2 regions of the Pseudoalteromonas sp. NGC95 genome follow, and region 2 is predicted to be linked to the other one. Evidence: riboswitches for the same ligand, from Rfam matches in the RefSeq annotation. Region 2 holds a riboswitch; the other holds the start of a gene.
The links. Region 2 has a riboswitch for lysine ahead of dapA (4-hydroxy-tetrahydrodipicolinate synthase). Riboswitches for the same ligand answer to the same signal wherever they lie in the genome.
Positions count from the first base shown of each region.

Region 1 (12,193 bases), on a different contig from region 2:
CTTTTTAGCTGGGATCATAAGAGGTTACAACATCCTAGTATTTTATTATTGAGTTCTTTTAGAAGACTCATTATTACGTATTTTTAATTAACCTTGTCTGTATATAGTATTCGTTTTTAAGACCATTTAATAATAGTTTTTGCATAGAGGCAGTGCTAAAATTCGCGCCGAAAATAGGCACATGAAATGGAATGTTATTTGTGTGTTCTTTAAAACTATATCAAAGGTTGTTTAACTACCATGGTTTCCTCGATTATTCTAACCCTGATAGCGATTGCATTTTTACTGATCGTTATAGAAGATATAATCCATGTCAATAAAGCTAAAACCACGCTGTTTTTTGGTACGCTTTGCTGGATTCTTCTTTTTATATACCCTCTACACGGGCAAAGCCCCGATACAATTCAACACCTTTTAAATGAAAATATTTTAGAAATTGCCTCGTTATGGCTATTTTTAATGGCTGCGATGACCTTTGTCGCGTATTTAAATTCAAAGGGGTTTATAGAAAATATTGTGCACCGTGTTATGCCAAAAAGTATAAGCGAAAAAAAGCTCATGTTTTTGGTGGGGGGTTTTGCATTTTTGTTTTCGTCGATTTCAGACAACGTAACAGCGACGCTTATATCGCTCGCGGTTGTTATGTCATTAAAACTTGAACCTAAAAAGCTTATTAAATACGCCACGCTTATTGTGTTTGGGGTTAACTCAGGTGGGGTATCGCTAATAACAGGTGACGTAACCACACTGATGATATTTTTAGATGGCAAAGTAACCATAGGTCATTTATTACTACTTATAGCGCCAGCACTTGCAAGCGTTATGCTGCTAGCCGCGTTACTGTCTATCGGTATGAAAGGGCGTGTTGAGTTTGCTGGTGCAGGTAAAACCCGCATTGAAAAAACCGACATTACCATTGCTGTTATATTTTTATCTACCGTAGTGAGCACACTTATGCTGAGTGTAGTTTACAGCGTACCGCCTTTACTCACCTTTTTGTTTGGCTTATCAGTGATGTTTTTAGTAGCGCAATTTTTAATGCGCAAAAAAGACATAAACAAAGACATAATCGATTTTGTTCGCGATATAGAATACGACACATTATTGTTTTTTGTAGGTGTACTTTTACTTGTAGGCGCACTTAAAGAAATTGGTATGTTGAGTAAATTTACCGACCTATATACGGTAATGGCACCTGAGTACGCAAACTACTTAATGGGCATATTATCAGCAGGGGTCGATAACGTACCGCTTACTGCTGCTTTATTAAAAGCCGATATAGTAATGAGCCAACAGCACTGGTTGTCGTTTACGTATGCAACGGGCGTGGGCGGTTCAATGCTTATTATTGGTTCGGCTGCGGGCATTATTGCCATGAGCAAAGTTAAAGCGCTTACCTTTATGAGCTACTTGCGTTTATCGCTGCATTTATTAATTTGTTACACGGTTGGATATGCAGGCTCTTATTACATGGGCAGTTTTATTTAACGCATAAATTATTAAATGCTTGACAGCTAGACGTCTAAACGATAACTTTCAAAGCCCCGCTACTTAGTGGGGTTTTGTTTTATTAGCCACTGGTTAATAAAACATTCAGAAGAGGTGCGATACTTAGGTACTTAATGTTAGGCGACGAAAGCCGATGATCATTAAGGAGGGAAGTACTCGCCGAGGAAAATAATGGTACGTCGTCATTGTTTTTCGGTTTATGGGGCTGAATCCTCAAAACTGTCACCAATATAGGTGGAGAGCTTCTGGCAGTGGACTTATCTTCAAGCATTCCTTTGCCAAGTTCTTCTTGTTTTATTGCGATTTGGATATCGCGAAAGGAGACTAAATGACTACCCAATCAGCGCCACAAACAGTACCTCAAACAGTACTTCAAACAGAGTTAAGCGCAAAATCAGATTACATCGTTGCCAAATTTGGCGGAACCAGTGTTGCAAACTTTGAAGCGATGAGTCGCTGTAGCGAAATTATTGTTGCAGATAAAAGCGTACGTATTGTTGCCGTGAGCGCTAGTGCCGGCGTAACTAACCACTTAGTTGCACTGTGTAAATCAAGCATTACTCCTAGTGAGCGCCAAGAACACATAAACGGCGTGCTTGCTATTCAACAAACTATTTTAGATGAATTATCGCTAGATGCCGATTTAGCAGTTGGCTTTAACGAAACCCTAAAAGCATTTCAAACATTGGCTCAAGAGTCACTAACAACCGATCAGCAACACGACGAGCTACTTAGCTTTGGTGAGCGTTTATCGTCGTATTTATTTGCACAGGTACTTCGTTTACAAGGTTTAAATGCCGATCGCTTTGATGTGCGCAAGGTGCTTAAAACCGACAGCCAATTTGGTAAAGCAACGCCTAATGTTGCAGCCACAGCGCAAGCTGCTAAAGCACATTTAATCCCGCTGTTAGACGCTCAAGTAATTGTGACTCAGGGATTTATTGGCAGTGACGAATACGGCCAAACCACAACGCTAGGACGAGGTGGTTCAGACTATAGCGCTGCATTATTAGCTGAAGCAATTAACGCTAAAAGCGTGCATATTTGGACCGACGTAGTGGGCATTTTTAGCACCGACCCGCGTTTGTGCGCAAAAGCGACGCCTATTGCACGCTTAAGTTTTGACGAAGCCGCTGAAATGGCGACCTTTGGCGCAAAAGTATTGCACCCAGCGACTATTTTACCAGCGAGCCGTAGCCACATTAATGTATTTGTAGGCTCTAGCCGCGAGCCAGAGCGTGGCGGTACATGGATTGAGCGCGAAAAATCGCAGCAACCAGGTATACGCGCAGTAACACAACGTAAAAACCAAATTTTGCTTACGCTTAAAAGCCCAGAAATGCTCCTAGCAAGCGGCTTTTTAGCACGCGTATTTACACTATTAAGTGAATACAATATATCGGTAGATTTGGTAACTACATCAGAAATCAGCGTAGCTATAACCCTTGATAACGCGCAGAACGCCTCGCGCCCAGAGCTTGATCAAGAATGCCTAGATAAGCTTGCAGAGTTTTGCCATGTTTCGGTAGAAAACAACCTAACATTGGTGGCACTTATTGGCTCTGAGATTCAATTACGCCAACACGAAATGAACTTAATGAGTGTACTTAAAGACTTTAACATTCGATTAATTTGTCACGGTGCTAGTAAGCACAACCTGTGCTTTTTAGTAGAGCAAACTGAGTCGGATAACGTAGTACAGTCTATTCATAGCCGTTTATTAGAAAATGATTTTGCAGCGTAAATAACGGTTACTGTTTTAAAGTACTAATGCAAAGTCATTTAATAAAATGCATCGCCAGTCGATGCTTTTTTTATGCACCACACTTACATCAAAACAAACATTGCTGTCACTGCTATCAGCTACAGTAAGGCTATTACTGCAAGCACTCAGCTTTGCACTATGTAATTCGTCAAACACATTGGGGCTAAGTAATTTTGCAATAGGGCGGCTGGTGGCTTTAGCAAGTGACTCTTTTAATGTCCAAATTCTAAAAAACGTATCTGCTTGGGCTTGGGTATGAGTAGGCTCGGTAATAAGTGTAATTTCATCATTATGATAAAAATGCTTAGCAAGCTTTTCAAACGGGCGCTTTAAGCTTACTTTTTCAATATCAAAACCAAACTCACTTTTATCAAAATTTAGCGCCACCCCAACTAAACCATGCGAGTGCGAAATACAGGTATTAATAACATCACCATTTACGTGTATTTGCAGCTTTGAGCTTGCTTCGTCAAATTCGGTACTCATTTTATTAAGCGCTACGCGTGCATATTGCGGCTGCGTTACTTTAATAAGGTGTTTTAACAATAACCGCGTAGCTAAATACTCTTGCTTAGCTTGCACTCTTTTGCGGCGGTTTATAATGTTTAACTCAAACGGGCTTAAGCAATCGGGCAATTTAAAGTCACTAAGCTCAAGTGTTTTAGCATTAAATAATAAAATGCTGTTATTAGCTAAAGACAAATTTGCCAATTGAGTTGAAGTAATACTCAAGGCGTTTTTAAAATAGTGTTCAGTCATAAAAGCCCTAAAGCAAAAGAAGTCGCTGATATTGTGAGCGGTTAACGCCACTAACAAAGGCTGGGTACAATTTTATTACTCAGCTGGCATGAAATATGGTTTAATTCACAATAATCAAAATAATAACAGATTTGTAGATGTATGGCACAAGTGCGTGATGGGTTTCAAAGCCGACTTGGTTTTGTTTTAGCCGCTGCTGGCGCAGCAGTGGGTTTGGGTAATATTTGGGGTTTTCCTACGCAAGCGGCCAACCATGGTGGCGGTGCATTTTTACTGGTTTACTTTATTGTTATATTTTTACTTGCGCTTCCTGCGCTGTATACCGAACTTTATTTAGGTCACAAAGCACAAGCTAATCCGGTAAAAGCATTGGGCGATGCATGGCAAAACACTAACCGTAAGGTTGGTGCAGCAGCAGGTTACATAGGCCTTGCGGGCGCAGTTGTTATGCTAAGTTTTTACTCAATAGTAGCAGGGTGGATGCTCTCATACGCTATTGAACCCATAACAACCTTTTTTGGGTTTACAGGCGCAAGCGAGTTTTTACATAGCGACTCAGTGCTGCGTAATTTTGTATTTACGCCGCTTATGCTTATTTTAACCGCCAGTATTATTTTAAAAGGGGTTAAATCGGGAATCGAAACCTGGTCGCGCCGTTTAATGCCACTGTTGCTCGTATTGCTTGTTGGTTTAATTGCCTACATTGCAACACTTGATGGCGCAAGCGAAGGCTTTGCCGCGTATTTAATTCCTGATTTTAGCCAAATACTCGACCCTAATTTAATTATTGCCGCGATGGGGCAAGCGTTCTTTTCGCTCTCGTTAGGTGTGGGCTGTATGATGATTTACGGCTCGTATTTACAACCAGATGCTAATTTACCAAAGCTTACAGTAGGTGTTGCACTACTTGATACTGGCGTTGCTTTTTTAGCGGGGTTACTTATTATTCCTGCTATTTATGTGGCGCAACACAACGGTGTTGAAGTATTTAGTGGTGGTAAACTGATTGGCGAAGGGCAGCTTATTTTTGCTATTTTACCTGAGCTATTTAGCACCATGGGCGAAATTGGCTTATTAGTTGGTTTATTATTTTTTGTATTAATGTCTATCGCATCGGTTACGTCAACAATATCGACCACCGAAATTCCGGTAGCGTTTTTAGTCGAAAATCACAACGTTAGCCGCACCAAAGCAACATGGGCAGTGAGCGCCGTTGTTCTTGTGTGTGCAAGCGCAATTATACTAAATTTTGATTGGTTATTTGGCTTAGTTATTATGCTATTTACTCAATACCAATTGCCGCTTATGGGCTTGTTTTACTTTATTACGGTAGGTTGGATGTGGCAGCGTGGTAATAAATTACATCAAGCAACAACAGGCGTACATTACTGGTTTGCTCAGTATATTCGTTTTGTTTGCCCAATATTAATGACCTTGGTATTTGCAAACGTCGCGTTTGGTTAATTTTATCTAAACCCTAAAAATAGATTAATTAAGCGAAGTGAGTTTAAAACGCACTTCGCTTTTTTTGTGCCTATTATTTAGGTACAGCTAAGGTATTTATAAAACCTCATTAGTTAGAGGTTTACCTTCATTTACTTCAAGCGCGTTAAGTAGGGTTGTGTTTGCTATTTCGGTGAGTGCCTCTTGGGTAAAAAAGCCCTGATGGCCTGTTACTAAAACATTTTTAAAGCTCACTAAGCGCGAAAATATATCGTCTTGATTTATTTCGTCGCTGTGGTTTTTAAAAAACAGCTCCGACTCTTGCTCGTAAACGTCGAGCCCTAAATACCCTAATTTTTTAGTTTTAAGCGCACTAATACATGCGCTACTATCAAGTAATGCACCGCGTGAAGTATTAATTAACATAACGCCGGTTTTCATTTTACTAAACGCCTCGTCATTTATTAAATGATGAGTTTGTTCCGTTAGAGGGCAATGCAAAGAAATCACATCGCTTTGGCTAAGCAAGGTGTTTATATCGGTAATTGTATAATTGCCAGGTTGTGCGTATGGGTCGCACACTAATACTTTAGCGCCAAAGCCATTTAAAATGTTGCACAGCGCAAGGCCAATTTTACCGCAACCTACAATACCCACGGTTTTATTGTGCAAGTTAAAACCAAGCAATCCGTTTAAATCAAAATTGTCTTCGCGTACGCGGTTATACGCTTTATGCGTTTTACGGCTAAGCGTTAGCATAAGTGCAATACAATGCTCGGCTACGGCCTCAGGGCTGTATGCTGGGACGCGTAATACCTTTAAGTTATGTGCTTTTGCTGCAGTTAAATCAACGTTATTAAATCCTGCACAACGCAGCAAAATAGTATTTATGCCTTGGCTTGCCAGTTGTTCAATAACAGTGGCGTTTACGGTGTCGTTAACAAATACACATATGGCATCAAACCCGTTTGCTAAAATAGCCGTTTGTTCGCTCAGAGCTTGCTCAAAATACGTTATTTTTATATCGCGGTGATCGCGTGTACTTTGTTCAAAAAAAGGCAGTTCGTACTTTTGAGTACTAAAAAAAGCAATGTTCATGGTAATAGCCTCGACGCTTAAGGAGTATTATTTATTACTAATACAATAAACTACTTTATAAACCTGTGCTTTAGTAACGCGCATTTTATTGATTTAAATTAAGCCCTAATTTATGCCTTAGCCGACGTAAACAAAGGTATTTTATACGGTACCTTTTTACCAACTCTGGCAGCGCTTAACTTTGCGGCTTGCAGTAGGTTGCTTTCTATTACTTGTTTAAGTGTTTCAGGCTTAGTACGTGGTGCATAGCGTGCAACAAGTTGCCCTTGTGAGTTAATTAAAAACTTAGTGAAATTCCACTTAATTGCACGATTTTGCGAAATACCCCGCGTATGCGACTTTAAATAATTAAACAACGGATGTGTTTCTGGCCCGTTTACCATTACCTTACCAAATACCTCAAATGAGGTATTAAATTGCTCTTGGTAAAAGTCTTTAATGGCTAAATTATCAAGCGGCTCATTTTGGCCAAACTGGTTACACGGAAACGCAAGTACAGTAAAACCATTGCTTTTGTATTGCTGATAGAGCTTTTCGAGCGCATTTAATTGCACCGAAAAATTACACTTACTCGCTGTATTAACAATAAGGACGGTTTTGCCCTGTAATTGGCTAAGAGAAAAATTTTCGCTGTTAAAAAGTGGTGCATTAAATTGATAAATACTGTCCATAGGTTACCTACTTACCTTTCCCGTTAAGGAAATTTTATAAAGACTTTCATTCGCTTTTTTATCGACCGGTTGACATAATCGAGGTCTAGTTTCTAAGTTATCAGTTTAATAGGTCATTTTTATGTCAATGAAAGTCGCATTTATAGGTTTAGGCGTAATGGGTTACCCAATGGCGGGGCATTTAGCAAAAGCAGGGCACAGCGTATGCGTTTTTAACCGCACTCAAGCTAAAGCACAAGCGTGGACTGCAGAACATTCAGGAAGCTTTGCACCAACCCCGCGCGAAGCTGCCAACAATGCCGACATCGTATTTATGTGTGTTGGTAACGATGACGATTTACGCTCAGTAGTGTATGGCGACGACGGCGTGTTAGCGGGCATGTTACCGCACACTGTTTTGGTTGATCACACCACAACCTCTGCCGAAGTAGCACGTGAAGTGGCTGCAAAAGCGGCTCTGCAAAATATCGACTTTATAGATGCGCCTGTATCGGGCGGACAAGCTGGCGCCGAAAACGGCGTATTAACGGTTATGGCGGGTGGTAGTGAAGCTGTATTTGCTAAAGTGCAGCCAGTTATGGCGGCGTTTAGTCGTTTTAGCCAATTGCTAGGCGGCGTTGGCTCGGGACAACTTTGTAAAATGGTTAATCAAATTTGTATTGCTGGCGCAGTGCAAGGGTTAGCCGAAGGCTTACATTTTGCCAAGCAAGCTGGGCTTGATGGTGAAAAAGTTATAGAAACCATTTCTAAAGGCGCAGCCGGTTCGTGGCAAATGGAAAACCGCTACAAAACAATGTGGGCGGGTGAATATGAGTTTGGCTTTGCCGTAGATTGGATGCGTAAAGATTTAGGCATTGCACTCGATGAAGCTAAAAACAACGGCGCTACTTTACCAATGACTGCAACGGTCGATCAATACTACGCCGACGTACAAGCACTCGGCGGCGGCAGATACGACACCTCAAGTTTACTAGCACGCATTGAAGCGCTGCATAAAAAGTAACGTTTACGTTGAGTATTTAGATGTAGACGCCAAAGTATAGATTTGTGTTTTTTTCGTAGACGCCAAGCTTGCGTGACGGGCAAAGCCCGTAAAGTGATTTATTCACAAAGAGGTTATGAGGCGCTGCGCTTTTAGAGGAAGTAATAGATCTAAAAAATTATTGTTTTTATGTTTCTCATTTACTCCTCATTCGCTTCTCTTTGTGAAATAGATTTTACTTTGCGTGTAGTGGTACAAATATTTATAAACAAAAAAACGCGACACTTTATTGCTAAAGTGTCGCGTTTTTAATGCGTTATACACAAACTTAAAGCAAATTACATGCTTTGAGCGTAGTTATACAACGCCTTTAAAATTGTAAGATTTTTTTCGCTGTCGTCATGTTCATGCGCTAGGTTTTCAAGGGTGATCATAAAATCTTGCGCGTTAATCGATGGTTGATCTTCCCCGTGCATTAACTTGTTTTGGCAATACTGGCGCCATTGGTCAAGCTCTTGCTGGTTTAGCGTTTCAGGCCAGTTACGGGCGCGGTATCTAAACAACAATGTATTAAACTTTTTATCTTCAAAGTCTAACTTCAACCCAGCTAACTCATCTGGTTTTGCATCACGAATAATCGCAAATTTAGCTTTATCAGCATGGCTTGTAAACCCATCGTAAAGTAAGTAGTCAACGTTAGTAGTTGCGCTGTAATCGCCTTGCTCGTTAAACACTTCGGTTACTTTATCGCGAAGGTCGGTATTGGCTTTTAAAATAGCTAAGTTAGCTAAGCACTGCTCGCGGTCAATCCCAAGGCGGGCGGCGTTTTCAGGCAATAACGTTTTAGCTGGGGCTAAAATAGGGCACTTGTTTAAATGCACTAGTTTTAAGCCAACAGGTAAATCGTCTTCGGCTAAATCTACACGTTTGGTGTATAAGCGTTTGCGTAACTCTTCTACGTTTAAATCAATGAGTACTTGCGGGTTTTGAGTTAAATCAAAACAAATAACCGCGTTTTTATTTACCGGATGAAAGCTCATTGGTGCAACCCAGCTTGTACAGCCTTGTGTTGCAGGTATGCGCGACGTGGTATGCACAAGCGGCGTCATGTTAAATACATCAACCAATTCAGCAAGGGCTTTTTTGCCACGCAGCCCAAAAAAGAAGTTATATAGCTTTGGTTGCTTTTCTTTTATTAGCTTAGCCAGTGCAATAGTGGCGGTTACATCGCTTAGCGCATCGTGCGCTGCGGCGTGTTCAATACCATTGGCTACGGTTAAATGCTCTAACTTAAAGCTTGGGCTGCCGTCTTCTTTTAACGGCCATTCAATCCCTTCAGGGCGCAGCGCATAACAAGCACGCACTAAATCAATAATATCCCATCGGCTATTGTTATTTTTGTATTCGCGCTCGTACGGGTCGTAAAAATTACGATAAAAGCTATAACGGCTTACTTCATCATCAAACCGAATACTGTTATAACCGGCAACACAGGTGTTTGGTACACTAAATTCAGCATGAATTTTTGCTATAAACTCAGCTTCAACCAAGCCTTTTTTCATCGCCACTTGTGGCGTAATACCGGTAATTAAACACGCCTCAGGGTGAGGCAAGTAATCCGCTTGCGGCTTACAATATTCAATAAGCGGCTCGCCAATAATATTTAAATCAAGATCGGTACGAATACCCGCAAACTGGCTCGGCTTATCCTTTTGAGGGCTCGCCCCCCACGTCTCATAGTCGTGCCAATAGATTGTTGCTTGATTTTGCTCTTGATATGCCATGCTGAAAACCCTGAGTAGTTAACTTAAAAACGCCTAAATACGCGCCAAGTTACTAAAATAATGAATTATTTAGATTATGGCATATGGGCGAGGGAGTTTATAGGTTTGGGTGATAAATGATGTGTTAGTACACTTTTTTAATTTTGAGGGCAAGGACTTACCTAATGCTTAATTAAGTAGTTCCAAAGTGGGCTTTATTGCTGCGAATAAAATTAACTGTTACATTTGTAATCATATTATACGAAAGGACTCTGTAAAAATGAAACTCAATCAAGTTTTATCAATTGTTAACCAAGTCGAAAAATCTAAATTCATTTCGTGTCTCGACCGCCTTTGTTCTGATGCTGCTAAGAATAATAAAAAACTAGCTAAAACAATAGACAATATTGACGGTCAAATTAAAAACGCATCTGGTAGCGAAATTACCCAATTATTCCATACGGTCAGAGATTTTTTTAAATGCTCTGTAAAAGATCAAATATTAATGAGTACAGCACAACTCAACTTGCTAGTTAATATTTTGAGTCGTGATGGGAATGGAGTTGCTCGAATTAGCTGGATTGAATCGCTTTATGAGAAAGAGTGGGCTGAATTATCAAGGCTTTCTAAAGAGCTTAAAGAGTATATCCAACAAAATTCGACTGAAAGCATTTTAGAAAGAAATCGCGCCTTGAAAATTTATCATTCGTGCATGAAAGAAGCATACTTTAATGATGAAAAGAACAATCGCGATGCTAAAGTAACTGACGATGAGCGCAGCATTCTGAATGTGCTTGCAGATGAGTTGAATTTAACAACAGATGAATGCGCTGCTGTAGAGCATTTAGTCGATGTTATTCCTAAAAATGGAGTGTTGGATGCTTTAAATAGCCTGAGGGATATGGGGTTATTGTTTATAAGTAAAAAGCGCCAAGAAGTGTTCATTCCAGATGAAATAGTAACTTTACTTAATGAAATTCAAGGGAAAGATTTAGCTGATAAATATATATTAAGAATCCTTAGAACTCTTACAGACGCTGAGCTTTCAAATGCACTCAAAGCGCATGGGCGTAAAATAAGAGGCGTAAGCCGAACTGATAAGATTCAAACAATTATTCATTCAGGACTTAGCGCAGCTAAATTATTATCAGACGATATTCACAATGTTGAAGATAATCAAAATCAACGTAAAGAACGCTTAAAACAGTTAATACAAGACTTAGAAATTGACACAGAAAAACTTGGTACTACTTTAGATGAACGTATTGGTTTAATACTGTCATCGCTATCAGGTGCAACAGAAAAGGAGTTTGATTCCCTCAGTGCTAGTGGATTTAAGCAGCTTCTAAAAACATTAGAAGAACATTTCCCAACAATGCAGGTAGTGCTTAAAGAAGCATTTGAGCTTGAAGCTAATCAAATAATAGATACTGAACAATTACGTGCCTTAAGTATTACACCTCACGATATTCTATATTTACTTTCAAATGATGAAGTAAGGGAAGTTAGAGATAGTATGGGGCTATCTAAACGAGGTAATGCGCGTTTTGCTATTTTAGAAAGTTTTGCTAACGCGACTGATAAACTAATTGAAAATTACGACGCACTAGCGCGCCGCGATATTAATACTCTTAGAGAAGCTGGTGCAGATGTAACAGAAGCTGATATTGGTGTTAAGTTTGAAGAAGTCACAAAAGCAATTTTTGAACTACTAGAGCTTAATATCGACGAGGACCTTCGTAAAGACTTAAATACCGCTAAAGATAAAGCAGATATCGTAATTTCACTCAGTGATAACGATATAATTATAGGTGAAGCAAAAACATGTAAAAATGGAGATTTTGCCAAATATTCAACAACATCGCGCCAAGTAAAAGCCTATGTAACTCGTGCAGAAAACCAGGGTAAGCGCGTTGCACAAGTGTTGATCATCGCCCCCAGCTTTTCAGATGATTTCATTGAGTCCGCCGAAATGGATACTGAAGTAAATATCTCATTGTTAGAAGCGCATGGTCTTAAGTTAATACTTGATGCTTACAAATCTAAACGTAATCCAAGTTTCGCTCCTAAGTTACTTACTAAAGGTGGTTTGTTAAAAGCAGAGTTAATAGCCAAGAATATTTAAGGCAGACACTAAAGGCATGTACTAACTTTAAAAATTAGTTAATTTAATAAAAGAAAGATCTACCTAATACAATGAGAT
Region 1 covers NZ_JADYWR010000003.1:39,342-51,534, forward strand. The annotation lists gene I6E70_RS04045 (hypothetical protein) at 1-18, opposite strand, end outside; gene nhaD (sodium:proton antiporter NhaD) at 241-1,488, shown strand; lysine riboswitch at 1,590-1,762, shown strand; gene lysC (lysine-sensitive aspartokinase 3) at 1,838-3,253, shown strand; gene I6E70_RS04060 (4'-phosphopantetheinyl transferase family protein) at 3,269-4,033, opposite strand; gene I6E70_RS04065 (sodium-dependent transporter) at 4,175-5,497, shown strand; gene I6E70_RS04070 (2-hydroxyacid dehydrogenase) at 5,594-6,574, opposite strand; gene I6E70_RS04075 (glutathione peroxidase) at 6,685-7,245, opposite strand; gene I6E70_RS04080 (NAD(P)-dependent oxidoreductase) at 7,367-8,248, shown strand; gene sbcB (exodeoxyribonuclease I) at 8,566-10,011, opposite strand; gene I6E70_RS04090 (hypothetical protein) at 10,271-12,115, shown strand; gene I6E70_RS04095 (alpha/beta fold hydrolase) at 12,187-12,193, shown strand, end outside.
Region 1: it holds a riboswitch for lysine, as region 2 does, so the genes downstream of both, lysC (lysine-sensitive aspartokinase 3) here and dapA (4-hydroxy-tetrahydrodipicolinate synthase) in region 2, are expected to answer to the same signal.

Region 2 (12,193 bases):
AACTGTTAATAAACCTTGTTTGATACCGTAGTAAGGGATTGCATGAACAAGGTCACGTAGAGTGATACCTGGTTGCATTTCGCCTTTAAAACGAACCAAAATAGATTCAGGCATATCAAGCGGCATAACACCCGTTGCTGCTGCGAATGCTACTGCACCCGAACCGGCTGGGAATGAAATACCTAATGGGAAACGTGTATGTGAATCACCACCAGTACCTACGGTATCTGGTAATAACATACGGTTTAACCACGAGTGAATAATACCATCACCTGGACGAAGTGAAACACCGCCACGGTTCATGATGAAATCAGGAAGCGTATGGTGAGTGCTTACATCGATAGGCTTAGGATAAGCTGATGTATGACAGAAAGACTGCATTGTTAAATCTGCAGAGAAACCTAAACATGCTAGATCTTTAAGTTCGTCACGTGTCATAGGACCTGTTGTATCTTGCGAACCAACAGTTGTCATTTTAGGCTCACAGTACTGACCTGGGCGAATACCTGCAACGTTACATGCTTTACCAACCATTTTTTGCGCTAGTGTGAAGCCTTTATCAGAAACTTCTGTTGCTGTTGGTACTTTAAATGTATCAGTTGCGCCTAAGCCAAGAGATGTACGCGCTTTATCAGTTAAACCACGACCGATGATTAGTGGAATACGACCACCAGCACGAACTTCATCTAAAATCACATCAGATTTAAGCTCAAAAGTAGAAATCACTTTATCAGTACCATGTTGCTTAACAACACCTTCGTACGGATAAATATCGATTTGCTCGCCCATGTTGAGTTCATCAACATTTAATTCGATTGGTAATGCGCCTGAATCTTCCATTGTGTTGAAGAAGATTGGAGCAATTTTATTACCTAGACATACACCGCCAACACGCTTGTTTGGTACAAACGGGATATCATCGCCCATAAACCAAAGTACAGAGTTAGTTGCAGACTTACGAGAAGAACCCGTACCAACAACATCACCTACGTAAGCAAGTGGTAAACCTTTAGTTTTTAATTCTTCAATCTGAGTAATTGGACCAACTTCGCCCGCTTTATCAGGTGTAATACCATCGCGTTCAATTTTTAGCATTGCTAAAGCATGAAGTGGGATATCTGGACGAGACCATGCATCTGGTGCAGGAGACAAGTCATCAGTATTTGTTTCGCCAGTTACTTTAAATACAGTAACTGAAATCTTTTCAGCAACAGCTGGTTTATTAGTAAACCATTCTGCATTTGCCCAAGACTCAATAATTTGCTTAGCGAATGTATTACCTGCTTTTGCTTTTTCTTCTACATCGTAAAACGCATCAAACATAAGTAATGTATTTGAAAGGCCTTTAACTACGATTGGTGCAAGTGTTTCGTCATCAAGTAGGTCAATCATTGGTGCGATATTGTAACCGCCCAACATTGTACCTAATAATTCTGCCGCTTTTTCTTTAGAAACAAGTGGAGAATTAGTTTCACCTTTAGCTACAGCTGCTAAGAAGCCCGCTTTAATATAAGCAGCATCATCAACACCTGCTGGTATACGCTGAATGAACAAATCTAAAATGAATTCTTCTTCACCTGCAGGTGGAGTTTTTATTAATTCAATAAGATCAGCAGTTTGCTGAGCATCTAATGGCGCTGGTACGATACCTAACGCGGCACGTTCTTCTACGTGTTTACGATATTCTTGTAGCACAATATTGCCCTCTTGGTGACGTGAAAGTATCCGGTAGCGCTTCAAGCGCAAATAAGTTACCCAATACTTATAGTATTCTAACGCGTAATTATAAAGCTTTTATGGATAGATGAAAATCCATCCAGTTACGCAACTGATTATACCGATTATAAATACTATGAATAGTGGTTGTAGTAAAAACTATTTTCATGAATACTTGTTAAGTAAGAATCATTACCATTAACCAATATTAATTTATTACAGACATAAAAAAACCCAGCACTTGGCTGGGTTTTTATTACAAACTATTTAATTAACGTAAAACTTTAACGTTTTTGATAGTTTTGATATGCGCTTCTACACGGCGGTTTTCTGCGTTTGCAGCTTTAGTGTTTGCATCATTTTTAAGACGCTCTTCACCTAAACCAACTGTAGTAATACGGTCTTTAGCAATGCCATCAGAAACTAATTGCTTAGCTACTGCATCAGCACGTTTTTTAGATAACCATTTGTTGTAAGTTGCTTTACCTACAGAAGAAGTGTGACCTTCTAAAAGTACTGTTGTATCTGGGTACTCTTTTAAGAATGCAGATACTTTTTCAATATCGTTTAAGTACTGAGTAGATACTGCTGAAGCATTGTTAGGGAAAGTCACTAATAAGCTTACAGTTACTTCTTTATCTTCATATAAAGTACAACCAGTGCCATCAACTGCATCAGTCATAGGTGTGTTAGCACACTTATCATCTGCATCAGCAATGTTGTCGTTGTCGCTATCTGTAGGAGCTACAGCTACTTCAACAATTTCTGGAGCTGGTTTAACTGGCTCTACAGGAGCTGAATTTTGGCCGAATAAGTAGTTAATACCAATTTTAGCGCCTACATCTGTGTAGCCACGGTCAAGACCTTGGTATACAGCTGTTTCAGCATTTACAAATAAGCCATCTGTAATGAAATGTTGGTAACCAACACCTGCATTTAAGAATGTGTTGTCATCTACTACGTCCATTTCTTTAATACCGAAAAGACCGTAGAAAGGACCACCATTTAAATGGTAAAGAGCATCAATACCGTAACGCTCGCCATCAATACTGTTGCGGTTGCCAGCAACTTTATCAAAAGCATTAAAGTCCATATCTGCATATTCAAGACGTGCGCTCCAGTAATCACTGAAACGGTAACCGGCTTCAACACCCCAGCCAGTTGATTCATTTACGTCAAGACCAGCTTGAGCACGCATGTTTTTCCAAGATGCGTCATAGTAGTCGCCAAATGCGCCAATGTAGAAACCTTCTTCTTTATCAGCAGCGAATGTAGATGCGCTAGTTGCAGCCAACGCGATTGCAATTGTAAGTGATTTTAATTTCATTGTTTTCTTCCCATTTGAACAATTTTAAATTGTAGCTAATCGATACTAGCTCAATCAGTTTTATATAGACTAACTGAGCCTTTGTTAATCAATACTTAACGAAAAATAAAGTTTATAACTTTTTTCTATGCCCAGTCACAACACACATCCACTTACTATAGGCGAAATTAAAACTTTATTGAAAAATAAATATAGTAGTTTTTTGTAAATTAGTACTTAGCAAGGAATGTAAGAGCAATTAAATTAAATGCACTTATAAATGTAAATGCAAAGAAACATTGCTTGGCTTTAATTCGGCGCATAATACCACCAGAATTAACATTCCCCTAGATATATGCGCATGTTTGATTAAAAAATGACTCTTTTTAATCATGTGGTTATATTTAAAGTTAAGAGTTAAGTACCACAAAAAGTCTGGTAATCATTCTCATTTATCGGCGTAGCTTGAAATTCTGATAATTTTTCACTGTCAGAATACGGGTTACTGGCTATTTTTATAAAGCGCTGTAGCAACTCACTAGACCCAGTAGCGTTATATTGTGCAATTATTTCTTCGATCACATGATTACGCGGTATTACACGAGGATTTGCAGTTCTCATTACTTCATAACTATTATCGTCGGTTAAGCTTACCCACTTAGCTCTCCATTCAATTAGCGACTCTGGTATTACTACTTCTTCTTTTAAGGATTCAGTAAGCGCATCAAAAGTATTGGTGTAATCGAGCTGGTTATCTTTTAATAGTGTTAACAACTCTGCGATTAACTCGCCACTACTATTGAAAGATTCATTTAAACCCAGTTTTTGTGCCCACATAGCCGTAAACTCAGTATTAAACTGATCTGCAAAGCTATTAATAAATGGCGTCATTAATGAAACCGCTTGCTCGTCATCATCGCTAATAAGTGGTATTAAACTCTCAGCTAAGCGAGCACAGTTCCAGTTAGCTATATTAGGTTGATTACCAAATGCATACCGACCTTGTTTGTCGATAGAGCTAAATACGGTATCAAAGTCAAAGCTATTCATCATGGCACACGGGCCGTAATCAATGGTTTCTCCGTTTACTAGCGTATTATCGGTATTCATTACTCCATGAATAAAGCCAACACGCATCCAGCTCACAACTAGCTTAACTTGGTTTTTAATCACAGCGCCTAAAAATGCTAAATAACGCTGCGATCCTGTATCCGTTATTTCTGGGTAGTGTCGCTCTATAGCTAAATCGGCTAAATTTTTAAGTCCTTCAACATCGCCTTGCGTCGCTAAATATTGAAACGAGCCAACACGAATATGGCTCGTTGCTAAACGAGTAACTATAGCACCTGCTTGTGGCGGATTACGATAAACCGTTTCGCCACTACCAACAACCGCTAAGCAGCGTGTGGTTTTAATGCCTAGTGCATGCATTGCCTCGCTCATTACGTATTCACGAATAGCAGGACCAAGAGCACAACGCCCATCCCCCCCTCTTGAGTAAGGAGTAGCACCAGAGCCTTTTAATTGAATATCCCACAACTGGTTTTTATCATCATTAATAGCGCCCAATAAATGCGCTCGCCCATCGCCTAAACGTGGTGAAAAATGCCCAAATTGGTGCCCAGAGTAACCAAGTGCTACTGCCGGAATCGCCTGTTTCTCGTTACCGCTAAAAGTGCTAGCACGCAAATCAGCTGCAACGTTAATATTAAACTCTTTTGCTAAGCTCTCATTCCACAGCAATACCTGAGGAGAGGCAACACTTGCAGGGAAATCTTCTATCGCAAAGTTTTCCGTAATGTCTGTGTATCTTGGCACTAATTTCATGGTAATTCCTATTATTGCTGACTTATACCAACACGGTTGTCACCAACGCCATAAGCAACAATTAAACTTAACTCTTGCATACTTAAGCCGCTTTGCTTTTGCATTTCATTAAAAAAAGCTTGGGCAGCACTCAGTGATTTTTTAGTTTGTAAGCCGCCGTCTATAATTTTATGAGCACGTAAGTAATTCTCTACATCGCGTGATAGTAAAAAAGTATCTTTACCAAGTGCTCGTAGCGCATAAGGTCCTGTATTTCCGCCTAAACGCGAACCATGTTTTTTTAAATACGCCCATAAACCAATAATATCGTCTGCTGGCCAATTAGCGACAAACTGGCTAAAACTGCCATGTTCTCCTGCTATTTCGTGGATCATGTAAGCATTTTCGGTAATTGTTTTTACTTTTTTATAGTTACGAACGATTCGCTCATCCGTTGCTTTTTGTTCCAGCATATCAGGTGGCATCATTAATAACTTATCAACGCTAAAATCCCAAAAAACCTCTCTAAAGCCTGGCCACTTATTATTAATGACTGACCAATAAAAGCCGCTTTGAAATACTTTTCGAGTAAATTCCTCAAGCCAATCGTCGTCACTTAACGTGCTTAGTTGTTTTTTAGATAGCGGTTTTGCAAGTAATAACTTAAGCATTTTTTCGGAGCCTTTTCGCTCTACCGCTCGCTTATAAATATCGCTAAATTTTTCCATACTAATTAAATACCTCACTACTTATATTGCTAGTGTACGAGAAAAGCACCCAATACGTAACCACTCCCATTATGGATGAATGAATATGCATTTAGTCGCTTGACACCTAGACGGCTAAAATGCTTTAATCGCCGTAATTACCCTATTTAAATTGCTCCGGTTTGTAAGTTTTTACTCTACAAACAGGTGCAAAGGGCTAGAAGAGGTGCGTTATTCAGGTAGCGTATGTTAGGAGCGCAAACTCCAGTGAGCATACGTGAGGGGAATTAACGCCGAGAAGTAATCACTTTTGCGAGGTGTTTATTTCGGGCGACTAGGTTGAACCCTAGCGACTGTCACCAATAGCTGCTTGTAACAAGCAGCTTATTAGTTTGGTGGAGAGCTTCTGGTCTTAAATATTAAGGCCGTGCGCCCTATTATTTTAAGCCCATTCGCTCTTCGAATTATTAGTTCGAACGACGTTAATGCGGCTCCTTCCATAAAGCTTTTTAACTCTTCGAATAATACCAACTGCATTAAATTAGTTATCGCTAAAATGATCACGTTTTTAATAGCGTTGGTACAAATTATAAGTTCGTGAGAGATGATCAATAACTTCAATTTAAATGACTACTCATTGTGGACCGCGCTCGTAACGCCATTTGATCAACACGGCGATGTTGACTACAACACGTTAACTAAACTGGTTAGCGATCAAGAAGCGGCACATAACGGTATTTTACTACTTGGCAGTACGGGCGAAGGTTTAGCACTAACGCTAAAAGAGCAACAAGCCATTGTTGAACACGTATGCCAGCTAAAACCAGCAGTACCACTCATGGTTGCTGTGGGCGGTAGTAACTTAAAGCAACAAGTTGAGTGGGTTAACTACTGTAATACACTCCCAATTCATAGCTTTTTACTTGGCTCACCGCTTTATGCAAAGCCTGGCGCTATAGGTCAAACTCATTGGTTTGAAAGCCTACTTAATGCAAGTGTTCACCCGTGTATGCTTTATAACGTACCGGGTCGAAGTGCTGTTAGCATCCCAACGGCAACAATTCAAAACTTACAAAATAATAAAAATTTTTGGGCGTTAAAAGAAGCGAGCGGCAGCATTGCTCAGTTTGAAGCTTATCGCCAAGCTGCGCCTAATTTAGCTATTTTTAGTGGCGACGATGCGCTAATGCCTTATTTTGCTCAAGCTGGCGCAAAAGGTTTGGTGTCGGTAGCTGCAAATGCATGGCCCGCACAAACTCACGAGTTTGTTAAACGCAGCTTAAGTGGTCAACACCCTAATTTATTTGCCCAGTGGTCAAGCGCTATTAATAGCCTATTTGCTGTTGCAAACCCTATTCCCGTAAAGGTATTGATGCATTTGCAAGGTCGCTTAAGCAGCCCGCAACTTCGTCCACCTTTAACACACCTTGAGTTAACTCAAACCGATTGCATCACAACTGCAAACAACACCATTTTATCTTGGCATTAAATACAGGTTTTTATAATGAGCTGGTTAGAACTATTAAATAATTTAGAATCGGGCGCAGTACGCGCAGCATCACAAAACGAAAGCGGCCAATGGCAAGCTAACGTAGAAGTAAAACAAGGCATTTTGGATGCCTTCAAAAATGGCACTAATACTGAGTTTGCAGGTGGTTTTGTTGATAAACATAACTTAGCTCCGCAAGAATTTAGTACTGACGATGGCGTACGTATGGTGCCGGGTGGCTCTAGTGTTCGCCGTGGTGCTTATGTTGCTAAAGGCACGATTATTATGCCACCAGCGTATGTAAACATTGGTGCATACATCGACGAAGGCACAATGGTAGATAGCCACGCATTAGTTGGCTCGTGTGCACAAGTAGGTAAAAACGTACATTTAAGTGCTGCAGTGCAGCTTGGTGGTGTACTTGAGCCAATTGGTGCAAGCCCAGTAGTTGTAGAAGACGACGCCTTTATTGGCGCTGGCTGTATTATTGTTGAAGGTGTAGTCATTAAAAAAGGTGCAGTACTTGCCCCAGGCGTGCGTTTATCGGCGACTATTCCGGTATACGACTGCGTAAACGAGCGCCAACTAGATAAAGGCGAGCCAATCCCAGAATACGCGATTGTAATACCAGGCTCTCGCCCTGCGTCAAACGAGTGGGCGCGCGAGCAAGGCTTAAGCATGTCGTGTGCGTTAATTGTTAAATACCGCGACGAGAAAAGCGATGCATCGTTATTGCTTGAAGAGGTTTTACGATAATGAGCTTTTTGAGCACGCCTATCAAAACCGCTGTAAATACAATTACACAACAACTTGATACACCTTTTTTTGTTTACGACCTAGATCAACTAAACGCGCATCTTGCACGTTTAGTTGCGCAAACCGATGTAAAACTGTGGTACGCGGTAAAAGCAAATCCACTGTCTAAAATTATTCAAAGCTTAGACAACGCTGGTTTTAATTTTGACGTAGCAAGTAAAGGTGAGCTTGAGCAAGTGCTAGCACAAGGTATTAGCTCACAGCGCGTGCTCAACACAGGGCCTGCAAAAAGCCCTAAACAAATTAAACACTTTATTGAGCGCGGAGTACGTATATTCGTAGCCGAAAGCCTCAATCAAGTACGTTGGTTAAACCAACAAGCGCAACTACAAAATACGCAGTTGCAAGTGTTACTGCGAGTGCAATTACGCTGGCCTGAAGGTGAAAAAAATCCACTGGGCGGCGACAGCCTTACGCCGTTTGGTTTGGGTTGTGATGAGTGGCAAGCGCTCAATGTAGCCGACTACCCTGCACTTAAGTTTGACGGCTTACATATTTTTCAGTGGGGCAACATGCTTAGCACGCAAAAGCTAAGCGAATTGTGGTCACAAATGATTGCACCACTTAGCCAACTTGCCAGCGATTTAAATATTAGCCTTAAAATTCTCGATTTAGGTGGCGGTTTAGGTATTCCTTATACACAAAATGAAGCAACGCTTGATTGGGATGACTTAATAGCTGCGCTCGCTAAAATTAAAAATGATGCTGGCGTAGAAGAATTATGGATGGAACTTGGTCGTTATGCCGTTGGCGAATGTGGTCATTACGCAAACCCAGTAATAGAGCGCAAACAAAACTATAATCAACAACAAGTCATTTTAAGCGGCGGTATAAATCACTTATTACGCCCTGCTGTTACCAGCCAAGATTTTCCTGCTGCGTTACTGCGTGAATCCAGTGCTAAAACTCAAGCGGTCACTTTATACGGCCCACTTTGTACAGCGCTTGATTGCTTGGGTGAGCATAACCTGCCAAGCGATTTAAATGAGCACGACTGGCTAGTGTTTAGCCAATGCGGTGCTTACGGCTTTACCGAAAGTATGCCGTATTTTTTATGCCACGAGCTCGCCGCCGAGTACACATTGCAAAACGGTGAACTTACCTGTGTTCGCCAAGCCGAAAATGCCAGCCACTACTTAAGGTAATAAGCATGAGTAATACAACACACATCAGCCAAGAGAACATTGTAGTAGGGGAAGTTGCAAACGGCTTACCGCTTACAATTCCGGTGTATCGTTTAAAAGGCGATGGCACAGGGCCTAGTGTTTATGTTCAGGCCAATATGCATGGCGCTGAAGTGCAAGGTAACGCAGTTATTTTTCAGCTACTTGAGCAATTAAAACACCTTAATCTTAATGGCGATATTACATTAGTGCCTTATGCTAACCCAATTGGTTGTAATCAAAAATCTGGCGAGTTTACCCTTGGCAGGTTCGATCCAATTACAGGCACTAATTGGAACCGCATGTACCACTACAATAGAAATTTAGTGGCACAGTTTGCAAAAAATCATACCCAGTATGACGACGCTACATTAAAAAGTAACTTCAAACAGGCACTTATTGACGAGGTAGACAGCAAACTTAACGGCCCGGCTTATTTACTTAATACGGGTAAACGCATTGCACTTAACTTACAAAAGCTCGCTCATCAGGCTGATATAGTACTCGATTTACACACAGGTCCTATTTCAAGCAAGCATTTGTACTGCCCAACCTATGCAACCGACAGCGCGCGTTACTTTAATATTGAACATGTATTGCTTATTCCTAGTGATTTTGACGGCGCTATGGATGAAGCTAACTTTTGCCCATGGTGGCATTTGAGTGATGCACTTAGCGAGCAAGGCCGCGAATTATCAATACCTGTAGAAGCATTTACAGTAGAGCTAGGCAGCCAAGAAAAAATAGACTTAAAAGAAGCACTAAACGATGCTAACAGCATTTTAAGTTACTTAAATCACAAAGGCGTATTACAAAACGCACCGCATACGCCAGCCAATATGACTCGCTATGCATGTAATTTAGATGACTACTTTGCTTATTACGCCCCTATTGGCGGCATGGTTGAATACTTAGCCCCACTTGGTGGGCACATTAAAGCCGGTGAGCCTATTGCTAATATTTTACGCATGGAGCGCTACTTAAGCGAGCAACCACTGCAAACACTTACTCTCGATTGCGATGCAATTGCCATTTTGCACTTTGCCTCGGCGAGTGTTAACCAAGGCACCGAACTTTATAAGTTTTTTACTAACATATTTGAGCTTTAGCTCACCCTTCTCATTGCGTGAGAGTAATACCAATTGCATTAAATTAGTGATCTATTATAGCGATAAGGAAATAGCTTAATAACAAGGCTAAAATTATGGTACATAGTTGTTCTATATAAATAATTTTTAACGTAGTTAGTGAGTTATTTAATACGCTAGAATGATCATGTTTTTAATAAAGTTGGTATAAATTAACTAAAATAGTTAATGTGCATTAAAAAAGCGGCCTAGGCCGCTTTTTTTTCTGATCTATATTTACTTTGTATACGTAGTGTTCTCGTTATAAATACAAATTCAGTAAAAGTTCACCGTTACATATGTAAAAAGACGTTATAATTAAATTAACGCATACAACACAACCCGAACCCACAAGGAATTACAATGAGCTGGCGCCACTGGATCACACTTTCTGCCTTAATAAGTACAGCTACCTTCGCACAAGAAGAAGTTGCTACAAATGAGCAAGACAACGACATCGAACTTGTAAAGCAGTGTATTTTAAATGAAGTAATTGGCGGGGATGGTAAACAAACATTAGACGATCTTCGTAAAAAGTGTTCAGCTCTTGAAGAAAACAAACAACTTACCGCGCTTGATAAACGCCAAGCTCGTGAAGAAGTAGGTAAAAAAAATAGAAATGTAATTACGCCACATAAACGTAACTACATTTTGCCTCTTTCGTACGTATCACACCCAAACGATCGCCCTTTTGATGGCTTTGATGCACTAACCGACGACAACGACGGTGAACCGCTCGACAACTTAGAAGCAAAATACCAGCTATCGATAAAAGTGCCTCTTTACGATGATTTTTCGGATAAAGACCAAGCCATATTTTTTGGCTTTACACTGCAATCATATTGGCAGATTTATAACTCAGAAATTTCTTCTCCATTTCGTGAGACCAACTACGAACCAGAGATATTTTGGATAAATTACCTCGACCCAGAAAACGTATTATGGGGCGACGAAATGGCAATTGCTTTAGGTATTTCGCATCAGTCAAATGGTCGAAGCCAACCAAACTCACGTTCGTGGAACCGTATTTATGCAGATTTTATCTGGGAAAACAGAGGCTTTGTTTTTAGCTTTAAACCTTGGTACCGAATAGCTGAGGACGAAAAAGAAGATATTTTAGAAGCCAATGGCGACGACAACCCAGACATATACAAATACATGGGTTACTTTGAATTTAGCGGCGCGTATCGTTTTCATGACCATGAATTTAGCTTTATGACACGTAACAATTTAAATTCAGATAATCGTGGTGCAATTCAACTCGACTGGTCGTTTCCTTTATGGGGCCGCGTTCGTGGTTATGCACAATACTTTAACGGTTATGGCGAAAGCTTAATTGATTACAATGCGGATGTAGAACGTATTGGTGTAGGTATATTATTAACCGATCTGCTGTGATACTTCCCTAAGTTTTACGCACAAAAAAGCCAAGCATCGCTTGGCTTTTTTGTGTTTTGAACAGCTAAACAGTTATTTTTTTACTACAAACTGCCCTTCAAATTCTGCAACCACGTTATCACCATCGTAAATAGTTACAGGCACTACGTAACTTGCTTTACCGTCGGTTTCTAAATCGCTTAACTTACCCTTACAGATTTGTATATCAACACACCCACGTGGGTCAGTAGTAAGCGGTTTTAAGTACTTAATGTTAGCATCGGCTAATACAATATTACCTTCAAGCCCAGCTTCTTTAAGTGCTAAGTACGTAGCACCCCAACCTGTTAGCGTGGCCAAGCTATAAATAGAACCTGCAAACATGGTGTTATGTAGGTTTAAGTTAGCGTCTAGGTCGGCGCTGGTTGTAAATTGCCAATCGGTATAGCTTTCTACCTTAATCCCCATCGCATCACTAATTGGAATAGACTCACGCCACGTATTTTGTAGCACTTGCGTCCAATTAGGATGGCGGAACCAGCCTGGCTCACACGGTTTTTGCTTTACCATTTTAAAATGTTGCACATCGCCATACGCTAAGTGCGCTTTTTCTTTTAATTCGTAACCGTGGCGTTTATAAAACTCAAGCGCTCGTTCGCGTGCAAACAAAACCAGTTCATCGGCAT
Region 2 covers NZ_JADYWR010000021.1:42,094-54,286, forward strand. The annotation lists gene acnB (bifunctional aconitate hydratase 2/2-methylisocitrate dehydratase) at 1-1,695, opposite strand, end outside; gene I6E70_RS16570 (OmpA family protein) at 1,988-3,043, opposite strand; gene I6E70_RS16575 (protein adenylyltransferase SelO) at 3,440-4,849, opposite strand; gene I6E70_RS16580 (DNA-3-methyladenine glycosylase I) at 4,861-5,556, opposite strand; lysine riboswitch at 5,749-5,949, shown strand; gene dapA (4-hydroxy-tetrahydrodipicolinate synthase) at 6,140-7,024, shown strand; gene I6E70_RS16590 (2,3,4,5-tetrahydropyridine-2,6-dicarboxylate N-succinyltransferase) at 7,040-7,780, shown strand; gene I6E70_RS16595 (PLP-dependent decarboxylase) at 7,780-8,985, shown strand; gene I6E70_RS16600 (succinylglutamate desuccinylase/aspartoacylase family protein) at 8,991-10,112, shown strand; gene I6E70_RS16605 (phospholipase A) at 10,494-11,528, shown strand; gene I6E70_RS16610 (bifunctional GNAT family N-acetyltransferase/hotdog fold thioesterase) at 11,601-12,193, opposite strand, start outside.